DNA from 4 places in the Pararhizobium sp. LjRoot255 genome. Region 2 is predicted to be linked to each of the others. Evidence: predicted binding sites of a transcription regulator. Region 2 holds the regulator's gene; each other region holds the start of a gene.
What was found. Region 2 encodes PhoB, which activates phosphate uptake and scavenging genes when phosphate is short. Its sites were predicted from a motif close to TGTCATNNANCTGTCAT; they were not measured.

Region 1: ACSQ2W_RS23010 (DUF47 family protein) is a predicted target of PhoB. The motif match lies at 1,714-1,730, and genes of this name have one in related genera.
Region 3: ACSQ2W_RS08030 (DUF2794 domain-containing protein) is a predicted target of PhoB. The motif match lies at 2,778-2,794, and genes of this name have one in related genera.
Region 4: ACSQ2W_RS01385 (PhoX family protein) is a predicted target of PhoB. The motif match lies at 1,784-1,800, and genes of this name have one in related genera.

What each region holds. Positions count from the first base shown of each region.
Region 1 covers NZ_CAXUPQ020000002.1:831,661-835,988, reverse strand. The annotation lists gene ACSQ2W_RS23025 (MFS transporter) at 1-456, shown strand, start outside; partial or broken gene ACSQ2W_RS23020 (tRNA (N6-threonylcarbamoyladenosine(37)-N6)-methyltransferase TrmO) at 562-840, shown strand; gene ACSQ2W_RS23015 (NUDIX hydrolase) at 1,068-1,577, opposite strand; gene ACSQ2W_RS23010 (DUF47 family protein) at 1,759-2,400, shown strand; gene ACSQ2W_RS23005 (anion permease) at 2,400-3,404, shown strand; gene ACSQ2W_RS23000 (L-fuconate dehydratase) at 3,555-4,328, opposite strand, start outside.
Region 2 covers NZ_CAXUPQ020000001.1:1,039,238-1,043,565, forward strand. The annotation lists gene ACSQ2W_RS05150 (aspartate aminotransferase family protein) at 1-224, opposite strand, end outside; gene ACSQ2W_RS05155 (GcrA family cell cycle regulator) at 651-1,175, shown strand; gene phoB (phosphate regulon transcriptional regulator PhoB) at 1,241-1,924, opposite strand; gene phoU (phosphate signaling complex protein PhoU) at 2,042-2,752, opposite strand; gene pstB (phosphate ABC transporter ATP-binding protein PstB) at 2,831-3,646, opposite strand; gene pstA (phosphate ABC transporter permease PstA) at 3,659-4,328, opposite strand, start outside.
Region 3 covers NZ_CAXUPQ020000001.1:1,629,936-1,634,263, forward strand. The annotation lists gene acnA (aconitate hydratase AcnA) at 1-1,486, shown strand, start outside; gene ACSQ2W_RS08025 (DUF1223 domain-containing protein) at 1,700-2,419, shown strand; gene ACSQ2W_RS08030 (DUF2794 domain-containing protein) at 2,814-3,221, shown strand; gene ACSQ2W_RS08035 (N-acetyltransferase family protein) at 3,223-3,780, opposite strand; gene ACSQ2W_RS08040 (Bax inhibitor-1/YccA family protein) at 3,918-4,328, opposite strand, start outside.
Region 4 covers NZ_CAXUPQ020000001.1:266,918-271,245, reverse strand. The annotation lists gene ACSQ2W_RS01385 (PhoX family protein) at 1-1,717, opposite strand, end outside; gene ACSQ2W_RS01380 (DUF2339 domain-containing protein) at 1,903-4,328, shown strand, end outside.

The sequences.
Region 1 (4,328 bases), on a different contig from region 2:
GGCAAGACTGCCGACGTCGGCATTATCGCCGGGCTGATCGCCTTTCTCGAAATCCCATTCATGCTGATCTGGGCCAATCTGCTGAAACGCGTCAATATTCTCATGACCCTGATTGTCGCGGGTCTGGTCTATGCCGGTTTTATGGCTGCTCTATCTTTCGCCACGGCGCCTTGGCAAATCTACGCCTTGATCATGCCTGCGGCAGCGGGTGCTGCGGCATTGCTATCCATGCCGCTGACCTATTTCCAGGATCTCTTTCCCGGCCGGCCGGGCCTCGGCACATCGTTCAACCCGATCAATTCCTTTCTGGGAAATGGATTGACGGCGCTGACGTTTGCCATCGGCGCGCATTACCTGGGCTATTCGGGCACGGCCTGGCTCGGCGTGCTGATGGCGTTGGCCGGTATTCTCGGCCTTATCCTGCTTGAAAAACGCCGGCCGGCCGTGGCAACCTGAGGCGCTCAAACAGCTCTATAACATCGACGTGGTCGGCTCGATCGAAGGCAGCGAAGCGCGGCTTTGCGCCCCGCGTTTCAGTTCAACAACAGATGGGATAAACCGATGGTCCGTGAGAATGAGATCCGAGAAAACGAGGTCGTCTTCGATCCGCCGCAGGCAACGGATGCCGGCCTGGTATTCATCGGCCGGGTCTCCACGCCCTGGACATCGCGGATGGAGACGCCAAGGCAGGGCAGACATGACGGCCCCATCTGCAGGATCGAAATCTTCGAGCCATGGTGCCGGAGCTGCGCGGTGTCGATGCCTTCGAGCGGCTGGAGGTTCCTCTATTGGCTCGACCGGTCCCGCCGTAACCTCGTTCTGCAACAAACGGATAGAAGTGCCCCTGAAATCCGGTACCCATGGCTGGGTCTACGTGAAGGCCTGAGCGGATCCCGGGATCACAGACCAATGCACCGGGGTTCTTCAAGCAGGACGACCCGGACGAGACGTGGACGCCGCAGCGGCCTGTATATAACAGCCGCTCAAGTCATTGACAGTTTCGAGAAAGCCGAGCTGGACGAACTCCTGCCATATCCCGATGTAGTAAAGGTTGCGATCGCCTAGGCTCACCTTGTCTTGTTTGTTTGCTCCAACTTCAAGAACAGCCCGCGAAGCTCAGGCTCCCGCACACGCCGTGCAGCCTCGACACATGTGACCCATTCGAGAACCCTCTGCCCTCTTTCGCGGAACGTCTCATCCATGCTTTCGATCTCCATAAGGTGGAGCTGAACGATACAGGGAACGCTCTGGCCGTTATCGAGGACTTTCAGGTAGGTGAAGTAGCCGAACGGTTTTTTTCTGATCTTGCCGCGCACGCCCGCCTCTTCCAATGCTTCGATGGCGGCCACCTGATGGGGCTTCTTTCCCTGTATCGGCCATCCCTTCGGCACGATCCAGCGAAGGCTTTCCCGCGATGTTACAAGAAGGACTGCGATGGTCCCGGAATCAGGATGTCGCTGGTAGCAAAGCGCGGCATATTGCTCACGAAACCGATCCTTGAACAGCACGTCAGAATGCCGCGCAAGCCGGCGCAGCAGTCCCTCTTTTCGCGACGCTTTATTGGGTGTCTGGCTCATCGCGACCAATATCTCTCACGCTCGCGATGCGGGGAATCGCCTGTTCGCTTGGAAAGCCTGCAAGCCATGTTCGTCAAGGGCGTTGTCCTCCTAACGCATGAATTCCGTGAATCGCCGGTAGCGGAGCTGGACATTTGTGACAGATTTGTGACAGATGCGGCAACCTTGGTCGGAGTTCGGAATGTTAGGACTTTTCAGAAGATTGCTTCCCCGGGAAGACCGGTTCTTTGATCTGTTCGACGCGCATGCTCGAACGGTTGTGAGTGCGGCGGACGCGCTGAACCAACTGCTTTCCGGCAATAATATCGATGAAAACTGCGAGCGCATCGTCACGCTGGAGGATGAGGCAGACGACATCACGCGCGATGTCCTGCTGGCCGTGCGCCGTAGCTTTATCACCCCGTTCGATCGCGGAGATATCAAGGACCTCATTCAGTCCATGGATGATGCGATCGATATGATGCACAAGACCGTAAAGACGATCCGGCTGTTTGAACAGACGAGTTTCGACCCACGCATGCAGGCGATGGGAGCCGCAATCCTCGAGGCAGCGCACCTCATCGCCGAGGCGATACCCCTTCTTGGCCGCATCAGTGTCAACGCGCCCCGCCTAAGCATGATCGCGGAAGAAATAACCCGTGTGGAAGGCCGGTCCGACGACCTGCACGAACAGGGGCTGAAAGATCTGTTTCACCGGCACGGCACGAACAATGCCATGGCTTATATTATCGGTAGCGAGCTCTACGGAAAACTCGAAAAGGTCCTTGATCGTTTCGAGGACGTTGCAAACGAGATCAGCGGCATCGTGATCGAGAACGTCTGATGGACGCCACTCTCGCCTTTCCGCTCCTCGTGGCGCTGATTGCGATCGCGCTGTTCTTCGATTTCCTCAACGGCCTGCACGACGCGGCCAACTCGATCGCTACCATTGTTTCAACCCGGGTCTTGCGACCGCAATACGCGGTTTTCTGGGCCGCCTTCTTCAATTTCATCGCTTTCCTCTTCTTCGGATTGCACGTGGCCGAGACGCTGGGCAAGGGCATCATCGATCCAGCGATCGTCAGCCCGCTCGTGATTTTTGCGGCCCTGATGGGCGCGATCATCTGGAACATCGTCACCTGGGTGTTCGGAATCCCGTCGAGTTCGTCGCACGCGCTCATCGGCGGGCTCGTCGGGGCCGGTCTCGCCAAGACCGGATTTTCCTCGATTGTCTGGACAGGCCTCCTGAAAACCGTCGGCGCCATCTTTATGTCGCCGGCCATCGGCTTCCTGCTGGCGCTGACGCTGATCCTTGCCGTCTCCTGGCTGTTCGTGCGCCAGACGCCGTTCGCCGTCGATCGCACCTTTCGCGTCCTGCAGTTCGCCTCGGCCTCGCTCTATTCGCTCGGCCACGGCGGCAACGACGCACAGAAGACCATGGGCATCATCGCCGTCCTGCTCTTTTCGCAAGGCTATCTTGGGAGCGAATTCCACGTTCCGTTCTGGGTCGTCATCTCCTGTCAGGCAGCGATCGCCCTCGGCACGCTCTTCGGCGGCTGGAGAATCGTCCACACGATGGGCTCGAAGATCACGCGACTCAATCCAATGCAGGGTTTCTGCGCGGAGACGGGTGGCGCGATCACGCTGTTTGCCGCGACTTGGCTCGGCATTCCGGTTTCGACCACGCACACGATCACCGGCGCGATCATCGGCGTTGGCGCCGCGCGGCGCGTCTCGGCTGTGCGCTGGGGCCTCGCCGGCAACATCGTCATCGCCTGGATCGTCACCCTTCCGGCGGCCGCCATCATCGCCGCACTCTTTTATTATGTCGTCGGCTTTTTCGGCTAAGGCGATCGATAACCCTGCTCAGTCGGCGACAACGGTCGCGTCCTTGCGGGGGAGCTCGGTGTCGGGAACTCCCGCAGTTGCGCCAGGTCACGAACAGCGCCCGGCGCCAACCCGATCACCACCTTGTCCTTCAGGCCGAGATCCATCGCATCATCCCCTGAACCGGTAGGTCTCGCGCGACGCGGGCTTCATCTCGATGGAGAAGCCCGGTGCTTTCGGCGGCATATAGGCAGCGCCAAAAATATCGCATGGATACTCGAAATGCTCATGCAGGTGGTCGACATATTCGATAACCCGGCCTTCGCGCGTACCGGACACGCAGACATAGTCGATCATCGACAGGTGCTGGACATATTCGCAAAGGCCAACGCCACCGGCATGCGGGCAAACGGGAAGCTCGTATTTGGCCGCCATCAACAACACGGCCAGAACCTCGTTGACCCCGCCGAGCCGGCAGGCGTCGATTTGCACCACGTCGATTGCGCCGCGCATGATGAGCTGCTTGAAGACAATTCTGTTCTGGCACATCTCGCCGGTCGCGACCTTCACCGGCGCGACGCCGGCGCGGATCTTCGCATGGCCCTCGACGTCGTCCGGGCTCGTCGGCTCTTCGATAAACCACGGTTTGGCAAAGGCGAGATCCTTCACCCAGTCGATCGCCTCATTGACTTCCCAGACCTGGTTGGCGTCGATCATTAGATTGCGATCCGGGCCGATTGCTTCGCGGGCGACCCGGAGGCGGCGAATGTCGTCGGCGCGGTCGCGGCCGACCTTCAGCTTGATGTAGTTGAAGCCGGCATCGACGGCCTCCTTGGCGAGACGCCTGAGCTTTTGGTCATCATAGCCAAGCCAGCCCGCCGAGGTCGTGTAGCAGGGGTAGCCTTCTTTCTCCAGCGTGGCGATGCGCTCCGATTTTCCCTCGGC
Region 2 (4,328 bases):
CCGGGGACCTCATAGAGATTGGAGAGGTGCCAGACCTTGTCCGCCTGCTCCTTCAGCGCCGAAACGAGGTGCGGATGGGCATGGCCGAGCGAATTGACCGCGACACCGGCGGCAAAATCGAGATAGCGCGTGCCATCCTCCGCAACCAGCCAGACGCCTTCGCCGCGCTCGAACCGCAAGGGGGCGCGGGCATATGTGTCATAAAGCGGCGTGGCATCGGCCATGGCGCATGTCTCCTCAATCATCACGGTGATTGTTTCGGCTCAGCTCGGACTGAGGTCAGCCCTTAAAAAATCAAAATGCCGCCTCGCGGCGGCAAAATCACTATCTTCATTTCGCACCGCAATGTCAACAAAAGCCGGTAATTTGCGGCAATTCACGCCGCCAGCGCGACATCGATTTTTTTGACCGTACGCTCTTGCAAAAATGCCACGCATGCCAAGCAAGTTGGGGAAAACTCGAAAATCGATTCGCTCGGATTCCGGGGACTCTTGTCAGCGAGTCCCCCTACCTCTACCTTAACAATTAATTACTAGAACGCATGCGGCGGACCTAGTCACCAAAAGAGTTATCGCGTTTCAGCCTCGGAGTTCGTCCGGGGTACGGTGGAGGATTCGACCATCACCAACGCTGTGAATGGAGAAAAGACCATGAACTGGACTGACGAGCGGGTCGAGAAACTCAAGAAGTTGTGGTCAGAAGGATTGAGCGCGAGCCAGATCGCCGCGCAGCTCGGCGGCGTCAGCCGAAACGCGGTCATCGGCAAGGTGCACCGGCTTTGCCTGCCCGGCCGTGCCAAGGCCGGCGGCAGCACGGCAACCACCGCCCGCGCCAAGCGTCCGGCGACATCCGCACCGCGCGCGCCGAACTACGCTGCGCGCGTCACCACCCGCACCGTGACACGCACCACGGGCGCCACCGTCATGAAGGAACAGGTGGAAATCGACGCCATCGAGGACCAGGACGTCGCACCGGTCGGCAACGTGGTCGTGCCGATGTCCCGCCGCCTGGTGCTGACGCAGCTCACGGACCGCACCTGCAAGTGGCCGATCGGCGATCCTATGAAGGAAGAGTTCCATTTCTGCGGCAATGACTCGCCGGATACATCGCCCTACTGCACCTTCCACGCAAAGCTGGCTTACCAGCCCTCTGGCGAGCGCCGCCGGGCTCGCTGAGACGCCGCGAACAACTGAACATGAAAAAGGGGCCGGCCCCATTTTCATGTTTCACTCATATGCGGTCAGCTTTCCAGGGAATAGCCGGCGCCGCGCACGGTGCGGATCACATCCTGCATGTTGGAGAAGTTCAGCGCCTTGCGCAGGCGGCCGACATGAACGTCGACCGTGCGCTCGTCGACATAGATGTCGTGGCCCCAGACGCCATCCAGCAGCTGCGAGCGCGAAAAGACGCGGCCGGGCGAGGCCATGAAGAATTCCAGGAGCCGGAACTCCGTCGGCCCGAGGCGGACCTCGCGGGTCTTGCGGTGAACGCGGTGGGTTTCACGGTCAAGCTCGATATCGCCGCATTTCAGCAGCGTCGACAGCACTTCCGGCTTCGCGCGCCGCAGCATCGCCTTCACCCGCGCCATCAGCTCCGGCGTCGAGAACGGCTTGACCACATAGTCGTCAGCGCCCGTGGCAAGCCCGCGGACCCGCTCGCTCTCTTCACCGCGCGCCGTCAGCATGATGATCGGCAGGCGCTCGGTTTCGGAGCGTTGACGAAGCCTGCGGCACAACTCGATGCCGGAGACGCCCGGCAGCATCCAATCGAGGATCAGGAGATCCGGCAGGCGCTCCTGCAGCCGGATTTCCGCTTCGTCGCCGCGGTTGATCGTATCGACTTCAAAGCCTTCGGCCTCAAGATTGTAACGCAGGAGAACGCTGAGCGCCTCCTCGTCTTCGACAACGGCAATTCTTGGCAGCATGCGGTCTCAACTCCTTGACGCCTTGCCCTCATTGCAAGGGCTCGTCCGGCGGCCCGAAAGCCGTCGGGCAGTCAAATGCCTAGATTTCACTTACCTATTTCCGATCCGGCGCGGCGATCAGTTGCCGATCGCGCCGACGGTGTTGGCGGTATCGTCCTTCGGACGTTCCCCGACAGGCTGGGAGCCGGTCGCCATGTAATAGATCGTTTCGGCGACATTTGTCGCATGGTCGCCGATGCGTTCGATATTCTTGGCGCAGAACAGAAGATGCGTGCACGGCGTGATGTTGCGCGGATCTTCCATCATGTAGGTCAGGAGCTCGCGAAACAGCGACGTGTAGATCGCATCGATTTCGTTGTCCCGCTCACGGATGCTGTTGGCCTTTTCCGGCGACCGCGACGCATAGACGTCGAGCACTTCCTTCAGCTGCATCAGCGCGAGTTCGGCCAGGTGCTCCAGCCCGCGAGCCAGCTGCCGCGGCAAGCTGGCGCTCGAAACGGCGATCACCCGCTTGGCCGTGTTCTTCCCGAGATCGCCGACACGCTCAAGATCGGCAGCAATACGGATGGAGCCCATCAGTTCGCGCAGGTCGGATGCGACCGGCTGGCGTCTTGCGATGGTGACGATCACCTTCTCGCCGATCTGGCGTTCGGCCTCATCCATGATGGCGTCGTCGGAGATGACCTTCTGGGCGAGCGCCAGGTCGGCATTGACCAGTGCCCGCACGGATTCGGCGACCATCTGCTCGGCAAGGCCGCCCATCTCGGAGATGCGCCGGTTCAGGTATTTGAGATCTTCGTCATAGACGGAAGCAATGTGCGTGGACATGATCGTTTTTCCTTGTGTTCATGGTCCCGGTTCCAAGCGCGCCGCGCTCGCCACATGGGAAAGCGGCAAGGCATGGCGTCAGCCGAAGCGGCCCATGATGTAATCCTGGGTGCGCTGGTCATCCGGATTGGTGAACATCTTGTCGGTGTCGTTTTCCTCGACGAGATTGCCGAGATGGAACATGGCGGTGCGCTGCGAAACGCGCGCTGCCTGCTGCATCGAGTGGGTAACGATGACGATGGTGAAGTTGGTGCGCAGTTCGTGAATCAGTTCCTCGACCTTGGCGGTCGCAATCGGGTCCAGAGCCGAGCAGGGTTCGTCCATCAGGATCACTTCCGGGCTGACGGCGACGGCGCGCGCAATGCACAGACGCTGCTGCTGACCGCCGGAGAGACCGGTGCCCGGCTCATGCAGACGATCCTTCACCTCGTTCCACAGACCTGCCTTATGCAGGCTGGTTTCGACGATCTGGTCGAATTCGGCCTTGGAGCGCGCCAGGCCATGGATTTTCGGGCCATAGGAAACATTCTCGTAGATCGACTTCGGGAACGGGTTCGGCTTCTGGAACACCATGCCGACGCGTGCCCGCAGTTCGACCACGTCGATGGTCGGATCGTAGATATCCTCCTCGTCGAGCGTGATCTTGCCGGTGACCCGGCAGTTGTCGATCGTATCGTTCATGCGGTTCAGCGTGCGCAGGAAGGTCGACTTGCCGCAGCCGGACGGGCCGATCAGAGCCGTGACTGTGTTTTCACGAACGTTGAGGTTCACGTCGAAAAGAGCGCGCTTCTCGCCGTAATAGACCGACACGTCCTTGCCGATCATCTTGAAGGGAACAGTGTTCATTTTCTGGTCAAGCGCCTTTTCAACTGCTGCTTCTGACATCATGTTCATGTTCTTACCTCACTACCAGCGACGCTCAAAGCGACGCCGCAACAGGATTGCGCCAAGGTTCATAACCACAAGGAAAATCAACAGAATGATGATCGCGCCCGAGGTCCGTTCGACAAATGCACGTTCGGCTTCATTGGCCCACATGTAGATCTGCACGGGCAATGCGGTAGACGGGTCCATCGGCGAGCCGGGAAAATCGACGACGAAGGCCACCATGCCGATCAGCAGCAGCGGCGCCGTTTCGCCGAGCGCGTGCGCCAGACCGATGATCGTGCCCGTCAGCACGCCTGGCATGGCGAGCGGCAGCACGTGGTGGAAGACGGTCTGCATCTTCGAGGCGCCGAGGCCGAGGGCAGCCGCGCGGATCGAGGGCGGCACGGCCTTCAGCGCCGCGCGCGTGGCGATGATGATCGTCGGAAGGGTCATCAGCGTCAGCACCAGGCCGCCGACCAGCGCTGCCGAGCGCGGCATGCCGGCGAAGTTGATGAAGATCGACAGGCCAAGCAGACCGTAGACGATCGAGGGGACGGCGGCGAGATTGTTGATGTTGACCTCAATGAGGTCCGTCAGCCGGTTTTTTGGCGCGAACTCTTCGAGGTAGATGGACGCGGCGACGCCGATCGGCAGCGCCAACACAAGCACGATCAGCATCATGTAGAGCGAGCCGAGGGCTGCCACACCG
Region 3 (4,328 bases), 590 kb from region 2:
GAGCGACTACAAGAAACCCGGTCAGCTTTCCACCCGCTATCCGGTCGAAGGCATGGACTACGATATCGGCCACGGTGACGTGGCGATCGCGGCCATCACCTCCTGCACCAATACGTCCAACCCGTCCGTGCTCATCGCGGCCGGCCTTCTTGCCCGCAACGCCGTTGCCAAGGGCCTGAAGACCAAGCCGTGGGTCAAGACCTCGCTCGCGCCTGGAAGCCAAGTGGTCGGCGAGTACCTTGCCAAGTCCGGCCTGCAGGCCGACCTCGACAAGCTCGGCTTCAATCTCGTCGGCTTCGGTTGCACGACCTGCATCGGCAATTCCGGCCCGCTGCCGGCGCCGATCTCGAAGACGATCAACGAGAAGGGCCTGATCATGTCCGGCGTTCTCTCGGGCAACCGCAACTTCGAAGGCCGCATATCGCCGGACGTCCAGGCCAACTACCTCGCCTCGCCGCCATTGGTCGTTGCCTATGCGCTCGCCGGCACCGTGCAGAAGGACCTGACGACCGAGCCGCTTGGAACGGGCAGCGATGGCCAGCCGGTCTATCTCAAGGATATCTGGCCGACCTCGCAGGAAATCCAGGAATTCATCCTGAAATACGTCACCCGCGCGCTCTACGCATCGAAATATGCCGACGTGTTCAAGGGCGACGAGAACTGGCAGGCGGTTCAGGTTCCGGCAGGCCAGACCTATGCATGGGACGACAACTCGACCTATGTGCAGAACCCGCCCTATTTTGTCGGCATGGGCAAGACCGGCTCGGGCATCTCCGACATCAAGGGCGCCCGCGTCCTCGGCCTGTTCGGCGACAAGATCACCACCGACCACATCTCGCCGGCCGGTTCGATCAAGGCCGCTTCGCCGGCTGGTGCATACCTCATCGATCATGGCGTCGGCGTTGCCGACTTCAACCAGTACGGCACGCGCCGCGGCAACCATGAAGTGATGATGCGCGGCACATTCGCCAATATCCGCATCCGCAACCACATGATGGGACCGAACGGCAAGGAAGGCGGCTATACGATCCACTATCCTTCGAAGGAAGAGATGTCGATCTACGACGCGGCCATGCAGTACAAGGCCGAGGGCGTTCCGCTCGTCATCTTCGCCGGTGTCGAATACGGCAACGGCTCCTCGCGCGACTGGGCGGCCAAGGGCACCAACCTGCTCGGCGTCAAGGCCGTGATCGCCCAGTCGTTCGAGCGTATCCACCGCTCCAACCTCGTCGGCATGGGCATCGTGCCCTTCGTCTTCGAGCAGGGCACGACCTGGGAATCACTCGACCTCAAGGGCGACGAGCTTGTCACCATCGACAATCTCACCAATGTCCAGCCGCGCGAGAAGCGGGTGGCAAACATCACCTACAGCGACGGCTCGGTGAAGCAAGTTCCACTGATCTGCCGTATCGATACGCTCGATGAGGTGACCTACATGAACAATGGCGGCATCCTGCAGACCGTTCTGCGCGATCTCGCTGCCTGATCACTCCGGGTGAAAACAGGGGCCGGGGCTGCAAAAGTCCCGGCCTTTTTGCGTTCTGGCGCGCTAAAGATCTGCGATGCCGCGCGGCTCACTCCAACGTGACTTTCTGTTGAAAGACGAGCGGCGTATGAAAAGGCTTCCAATTGCTTCGCAGCTCCCCCGTGTCCTTGAATGGAACTCCCGATGCCTGGATCACTTCACCTTCGCCGCATCATGCTCGCCTGCGGCCTTGGCGTTATGGCACTGCCTGTCGCCGCCGGCGAACCGGCAGGTGTCGTCGAACTGTTCACCAGCCAAGGCTGTTCCTCCTGCCCGCCGGCGGATGCGGCCCTGAAGAAACTCATCAACGACGGCAAGGTCGTCGCACTTTCCTATCATGTCGATTACTGGAACTATCTCGGCTGGGCCGACACGCTCGCCACCAAGGACAACACCGCCCGGCAATATGCCTATGCCCGGATGCTGGGCCGCAGCGGCGTCTATACGCCCCAGGCAATCCTCAACGGGCGTGACCACATCAACGGCGCTGATCTCGATGGCATCAACCGGCGGCTGGCGGAAATGAGCGTCAAAGGCAAGGGCTTGGCCGTTCCGGTCAACGCGGTGGTGCGCAAGGATGAGGTCGACATCAACGTCGGCGCCGGTAATGGCAAGGCCAATGTCGTCGTCGTCTATTTCAACCGCGAACAGCTGGTGGACGTCACCAAGGGCGAAAACAGCGGCAAGCGAATCTCCTACTGGCACTCCGTTCGCGATATCCAGACGATCGGCATGTGGGACGGCAAACCGGCCAGTTTCGTGCTGCCGGCCTCGATCCTCAACGAGGGCGAAAACGGCGGCTGTGCCGTGCTCTTGCAGAAGATGAAGGATAATGAAACGCCTGGTGCGATCCTCGGCGCGACGACCGTCATGGCGGACAGCGCCGCCAACTGACTTTGCAAAATTATGGTTCGGCCCGGCAGCATCGAGGGGCTGGGGCTGAGGGTTCGAAGATACCGGACCGAACCGGCCAAATTTCTTGGCAACGGACGCTGCCAGGAAACATGACGTTTGGAGTGGCCGCGCCCGATGGGCGCTAGATGGCCAACCACCCCAAGACTGCTTCCGCTCGAAGAACGCATTCCTCGAACGACATGCAGACCGGACACTTCGGAGGACTCCCCTAATGTCGGCGAGCGCGAGTGTCGTTGCGAATTGGGGCACGGTTTTGGCTGAAATGCGGCACACTGAAGAAAGTCTCTGGCAATCGGAAGCGGCTTGCGACTTGCATTTCAGCGAAGGTCAGGCAAACTGTAACCGTCCTGTCACAATTAAAGCCGGGGTACAGATGACCGATCAGCCGGATTTGCCGCAAGGCGAGACCCGTTCCGAAAGGCAGCCAACCTCCAATGTGGTTGTCCACCTGCACGAATACCGCAGCAGCAGCCAGGACCCGCCCCCCATCACCTTCCACCGCAGGGAACTCGACATGATCCTCAGGGTTTACGGCCGGATGGTCGGCGACGGCGAGTGGCGCGACTATGCGATGGACCACCTGCGCGACAGGGCGGTCTTCTCCGTATTCAAGCGGTCGGGAGAAATGCCGCTGTTCCGGATCGAGAAAAACCCGAGACTCGCAGCAAAACAGGGCGCCTACAGCGTCGTCAACACCCAGGGGATGATCCTGAAACGCGGCCATGACCTGCAGCAGGTCCTGAAAGTCTTCGACAAGATGCTGAAGCTCATCAAGACCTGATTCAGCCGCGATACAGCGTATCCGGATAGACGCCGGGCTCTGGATCGGTCGTCAGCCCCTCGCCGAGCGGCAGTTGCATGATGATCGTATCGAGCCAGCGGCCGTGCTTGAAGCCGGTCGCCTTCATCAATCCGCCATGTTCGAAACCGGCCGCGCGGTGCACCGTCACCGACGCCGGATGCGCGCCGCCGATGACGGCGACCATCTGCCGAAAACCGAGCTGCGTGCAGCGGCTGATGAGTTCGGCCAGCAGAGCTTTGCCCACGCCCTGTCCCCTCGCCTCCGGCGCTAGATAGATCGAATCCTCGACCAGGAAGCGATAGGCCGGCCGTGTCCGGAATGCCGAGGCATAGGCATAACCAAGCAGACGGCCATCGGGAGCGACCGCGGCGATATAAGGATAACCATTGTTGACGATCGCTGAAAACCGCGACGCCATTTCCGCTTCGGCCGGAGGGGTTATCTCATAGGAGGCAACGCCGTTGAGGACCGATTCCCGGTAAATATCGGTGATGGCCGGAATGTCGGCAAGGGTGGCATCGCGCAGGGTGAAAGACATGGGCAAGGCCTGATTGGATGGAGGTAACGTGTTCTCTCTCATACCGGGATGCGGCGATCAAGCAAGCCTCAAACTGCGCAGATCAGGCAACAAAAAAGGCGGCCGAAGCCGCCTCTTTCGATTGTCTGCCGTTCCGGTTATTCGCGATTTCCAAGGAAACGCAGCATGAACAGGAACAGGTTGATGAAGTCGAGGTAGAGCGTCAGTGCGCCCATGATGGCCTTGCGGCCGGCGACTTCGGCACCGTCTGCTTCGAAGTACATTTCCTTGATCTTCTGGGTATCCCAGGCCGTCAGGCCGGCGAAGATCAGAACGCCGATGACGGAGATCGCAAAATCAAGCGCCGACGAGGCGAGGAAGATATTGACGACCATGGCGATGATCAGGCCGATCAGACCCATCATCAGGAACGAACCCATGCCGGACAGGCTACGCTTGGTGGTGTAGCCGTAGAGCGACAGACCGCCGAACGAAGCCGCCGTGACGAAGAACGTCTGGACGATGCTCTGGCCGGTATAGATCAGGAAGATCGACGACAGCGAAAGACC
Region 4 (4,328 bases), 770 kb from region 2:
TGTTGCCGTCGGTTGCGACCCAGAGGCGGCCGTCGGCGTCGATGGCGCAGTTGTCCGGCATGCCGAACCAGCCGTTCTTCGTCGTGGCCGTCGAGAAGGATGCGCCGACTTCGGCGACGGACGGATCGCCGCATTTCAGGAGAACGTCCCACTTTGACTTGGTCGAGGTATAGTCACCGTCGGTCTCGGTGATCTCGACGATGTGACCGAAGGCGTTTTTGGCGCGCGGGTTGGCAGCGTCGATCTGGTCGTCCTTGCGCTTGGTATTGTTGGTCAGCATCACATAGACCTTGCCGGTCTTCGCGTTAGGCTGGATATCTTCCGGCCGGTCCATCTTGGTGGCGCCGAGCGCGTCGGAGGCAAGACGCGTGTTGATCAGAACGTCGGCCTGCGAGGCAAAGCCGTTCGCTTCAGTCAGCGGACCTTCGCCATGGATGAGCGGCATCCACTCGACGGTGCCGTCGGCATCGAACTTGGCGACATAGAGCGTGCCCTCGTCGAGAATGTCCATGTTGGCCGCGCGATCGTTCGGATTGAAGGCAGCCTTGGTCACGAACTTGTAGACATAGTCGAAACGCTCGTCGTCGCCGGAATAGAGCACGACGCGACCATCCTTGTTGACGATCGATTCGCAGCCTTCATGCTTGTAGCGGCCGGTCGCGGTGCGCTTCTTCGGCACCGAGTTCGGGTCCATGACGTCGACTTCGACGATCCAGCCGAAACGGTTGGCTTCGGTCGGCTCCTTTGAAACGTCAAAACGGTCGTAGAATTTCGACCATTCATAACTGCCGCCGGGCGCGCCGAGGCGCTTCAGCTGCTTGAACTCCGGATGGTCCTCGGCGATCTCGCCGCCGAAATAACCATTGAAGTTCTCTTCCGACATCAGATACGTGCCCCAGGCGGTGACGCCGCCGGCGCAATTGTTGATTGTGCCGAAGACCTGTTTGCCGGTCGGGTCGGACGGCGTCTTCACCCGCTCGTGGCCGGCAACCGGGCCGGAAAGCTGCATTTCGGTCTTGGCGGTGATGCGGCGATTGTACTTGCCGTCGAGCACCGGCTGCCATTTGCCATCGACCTTGCGGATTTCGACGATCGTGCCGCCATGCGCGGCCATTTCGATATCGACCAGCTCTTTGGTGTATTCGCCGAGCTGGACCTTCTCGACTTCCTTGCCATCCTTCGTTTCCTTCACGATGGACGTGAACTTCGGAAACATGATTTCGGCATTGGTGTATTCGTGGTTGACGACGAGCAGGCCATGATCGGGATTTCCCTCAAGCGGAATGAACCCGACATAGTCATTGTTGTAGCCGAACAGTTTTTCCTGCGCCGCGGCCGTCTGGTTCAGCGGATCGAAATCCGGGCTGTCGGCAAACAGCTTGTCGCCCCAGCGCAGGAGGATATTGGCGTCATAGCCTTCGGCGACGTGATGGGTTTCATCGACGCCGGCCTCGATCTCGGTGAAATCGAAACCGGACAGGCGGCCGTTGGCGCGTGCATCCTCTGCCGTCAGGATCGCGAGCGGGCTTACGGTGGTAGAGATCGCGGCCACGGCAAGCGAACCGGCCATGAACGACCGGCGCGAAAAGCGGCGGTTGATGATGTCGCCCATGGTCGGGTTGGTGGAACAGTTCTGGCCGATGTCTTCGAGCGCTTCGCGCCGGTCGGTCAGCGTCTCGATTTCGGGTGCGGTTGTCGGGGCAGCAACGTGATCCATGGTTCATTCTCCTCTTTGTCCGGAAACTGCGCAGAGGCGCATCGAAACATGCATAGCCGCCGGACAATGACAGGTTCGCGACAATCTGGCGAAGAGATTGCTTTCTTCAACCGTCCTGGATTTTGACTGCGGGTGAAAAGCTGTATGGTCGGTGCCGTTGCGCCGCACCGGCCTGAGGGGAAAACATGATCGAAGTCATTGCTTTCGTTGCCTTTGGCATCGCGTTGGCGGCGCTTCTCAACGGACGCAAGACGGCCGAGCGGCTGGAGACGGAGATTGCGGCACTCAAGGAAGAGTTGAAACGGATCGAGGAACTGCGGCCCGCTGTTTCAGCCGCTGCGGGGACGGAGAGCGCCGCGCAATCCGAACCGGCGGAACGCCCCAGGCAAGCGGTTCGGACCGCAACCGTGGAGCGGAAGCGCCTCGCCGAAATCAGCAAGGGCGACGCGATCTTCGGCGGGCCGCCGCCCAGCCAGGATATCGTCGAAAAGGCGTCGCGCGGTGAGCCGGTGGCGGCGAGATCCGCACCAGCGTCCGTGATCGACGCGGTCGCACCACGACCGAAGGAAAGCCTCGAAAGCCGCCTTGGTGCGCGCTGGGCCGTTTGGGTCGGCGGCATCGCGCTGGCGCTTGGCGGCGTCTTCATGGTCAAATATTCGATCGACGCGGGTCTGCTCAGCCCCGCGGTGCGGCTGTTCATGGCGGCAATCTTCGGTCTCCTGCTGATCGGCATCGGGGAACTGGTCCGTCGCCGCGCCGTGCCGCTGGTCGCCGACACGTTCCAGAATGCGATGATCCCCGGCATCCTGACGGCAGCGGGCGCGGTGACCCTGTTCGGCGTCTGCTATGCCGCGCACGGCATCTACGGCTTCATCGGCCCGGCCGCTGCCTTCGCGCTGCTGGCGCTGGTGTCGCTCGCGACGGTCGGCCTTTCCCTGCTGCATGGCCAGGCGCTTGCCGGGCTCGGCCTTCTCGCCTCGCTCGTCACCCCGGCACTGGTGTCGTCCGAGAGCCCCAGCCCCTGGAGCCTGTTCGGCTTCCTTGCCATCGCCTGGAGTGCGACGCTGCTTGCGGCCCGTATTCGCCGCTGGGCGATTGTTCCCTCGCTCGCCAATATCGGCCTTTGCCTCTGGGCGCTCGCCTATATCGCCTCGGCAACGCCGTTCGCGACGCTGCCGGTGACACTGGTGATGCTGGTGATGATCGCCGGGGTCGGGCTTATCTGGCCGGGACGCATCGCTGGCGGCGATCTGCCGGAGGCGGTGGATGGTCAACGATCGGCGCTGCCGCGCACGTCGTGGGATCGTGTGATGGCGCCACCGTTGGCCGCTATTACGGTCACGACCGGCATCTCCACGCTTTTGACCGCGCTCGCCATGATCAGCCCAATCGCTGCGGCGTCCGATTATCCGGTCGCGGTGTTCTGTGTGGTCGTTTCCGCGCTAGCGGGGTTGGGCGCTCTGCGCGGTTACGCCGTCTATCCCGCCTTGTCTGCCGCCTTTACCGCGATCGCGGGCCTCTGGAGCATCACGGCGCTGAGCGGCCTCCTGACCTTCATCGATCCAGCTTTTCCCGGGGCCATTGCGACGATTGCCGTATCCGGACGAACCGCGATGCTCGCCAGCATGGCGCTCTCCTCTGTCTTCATCGCGCTCGGAGCCCTGGCAAACCGTCTGCATCTGACCGATCATCCGCCTCTCGCCACACTATGGGCGGCGATCATGGCGATCGTGCCATTCGCGCTCACCGGCATGTCGCTGCTGATGACCGGTAACCTGACCTTCGACCTGCCGCATGGATTGTTTTCGCTTGCCGCGGGCATTGTCCTGCTCGGTCTTGCCGAATGGCTGCCGCGCCGCGATGTGCCGCAGGAAAATATCGCTCTGCCGCAGATGTTTGTGGTCGCCGGATCGCTTGGCCTGTTCGTCATCGCGTTGCATGCGCTGACGGAAGGTCTTGCAACCACCACCCTGATCGCCTTCCTGGGGGGCGCCTATGTCGCGGCAACACGTCTGCGCGCTTGGCCGGCGTTGCCCTGGATGATGGTGGGTGCCGCGATTGTGGTGCTTGCCCGCATCGCCTGGGAACCGACCATTGTCGGGCCGCAGAGTCTTGGCACGACGCCGGTCTTCAACGCGCTGCTCGCCGGTTACGGTATCCCGGCGCTGCTTCTCGTCCTCTCCGCCTTTGAACTCAGGAATTGGCCTGACCTGCGCGCCCGAAACCTGCTGCAGGCGCTGGCGAGCCTGTTTGCGCTGCTGGCCGTCGCCATCTTGGTGCGCCACGCGATGAACGATGGCGTGCTCGACAGTTCGGTGCCAACACTGGCAGAACAGTCGATCTACACCCTGCTTGCGATCGGCGCCTCCGGCATCCTGATGACGTTCGACATGAAATCGCCGAGTCCTGTCTTCCGCTATGGCAGCATGGCGGCCGGCGTCCTGTCGATGCTCTCGATCCTTGGTGCGCATCTGCTCGGCCTCAATCCTTATTTCAGCGGCGAACTGCTCGGCTCCGTGCCGTTCTTCGACCTGCTGCTGATCGGTTATCTGTTGCCGGGACTGGGCTATGTAGGCCTTGCCTGGTATGCCCGCGGAAAACGGCCGATGCC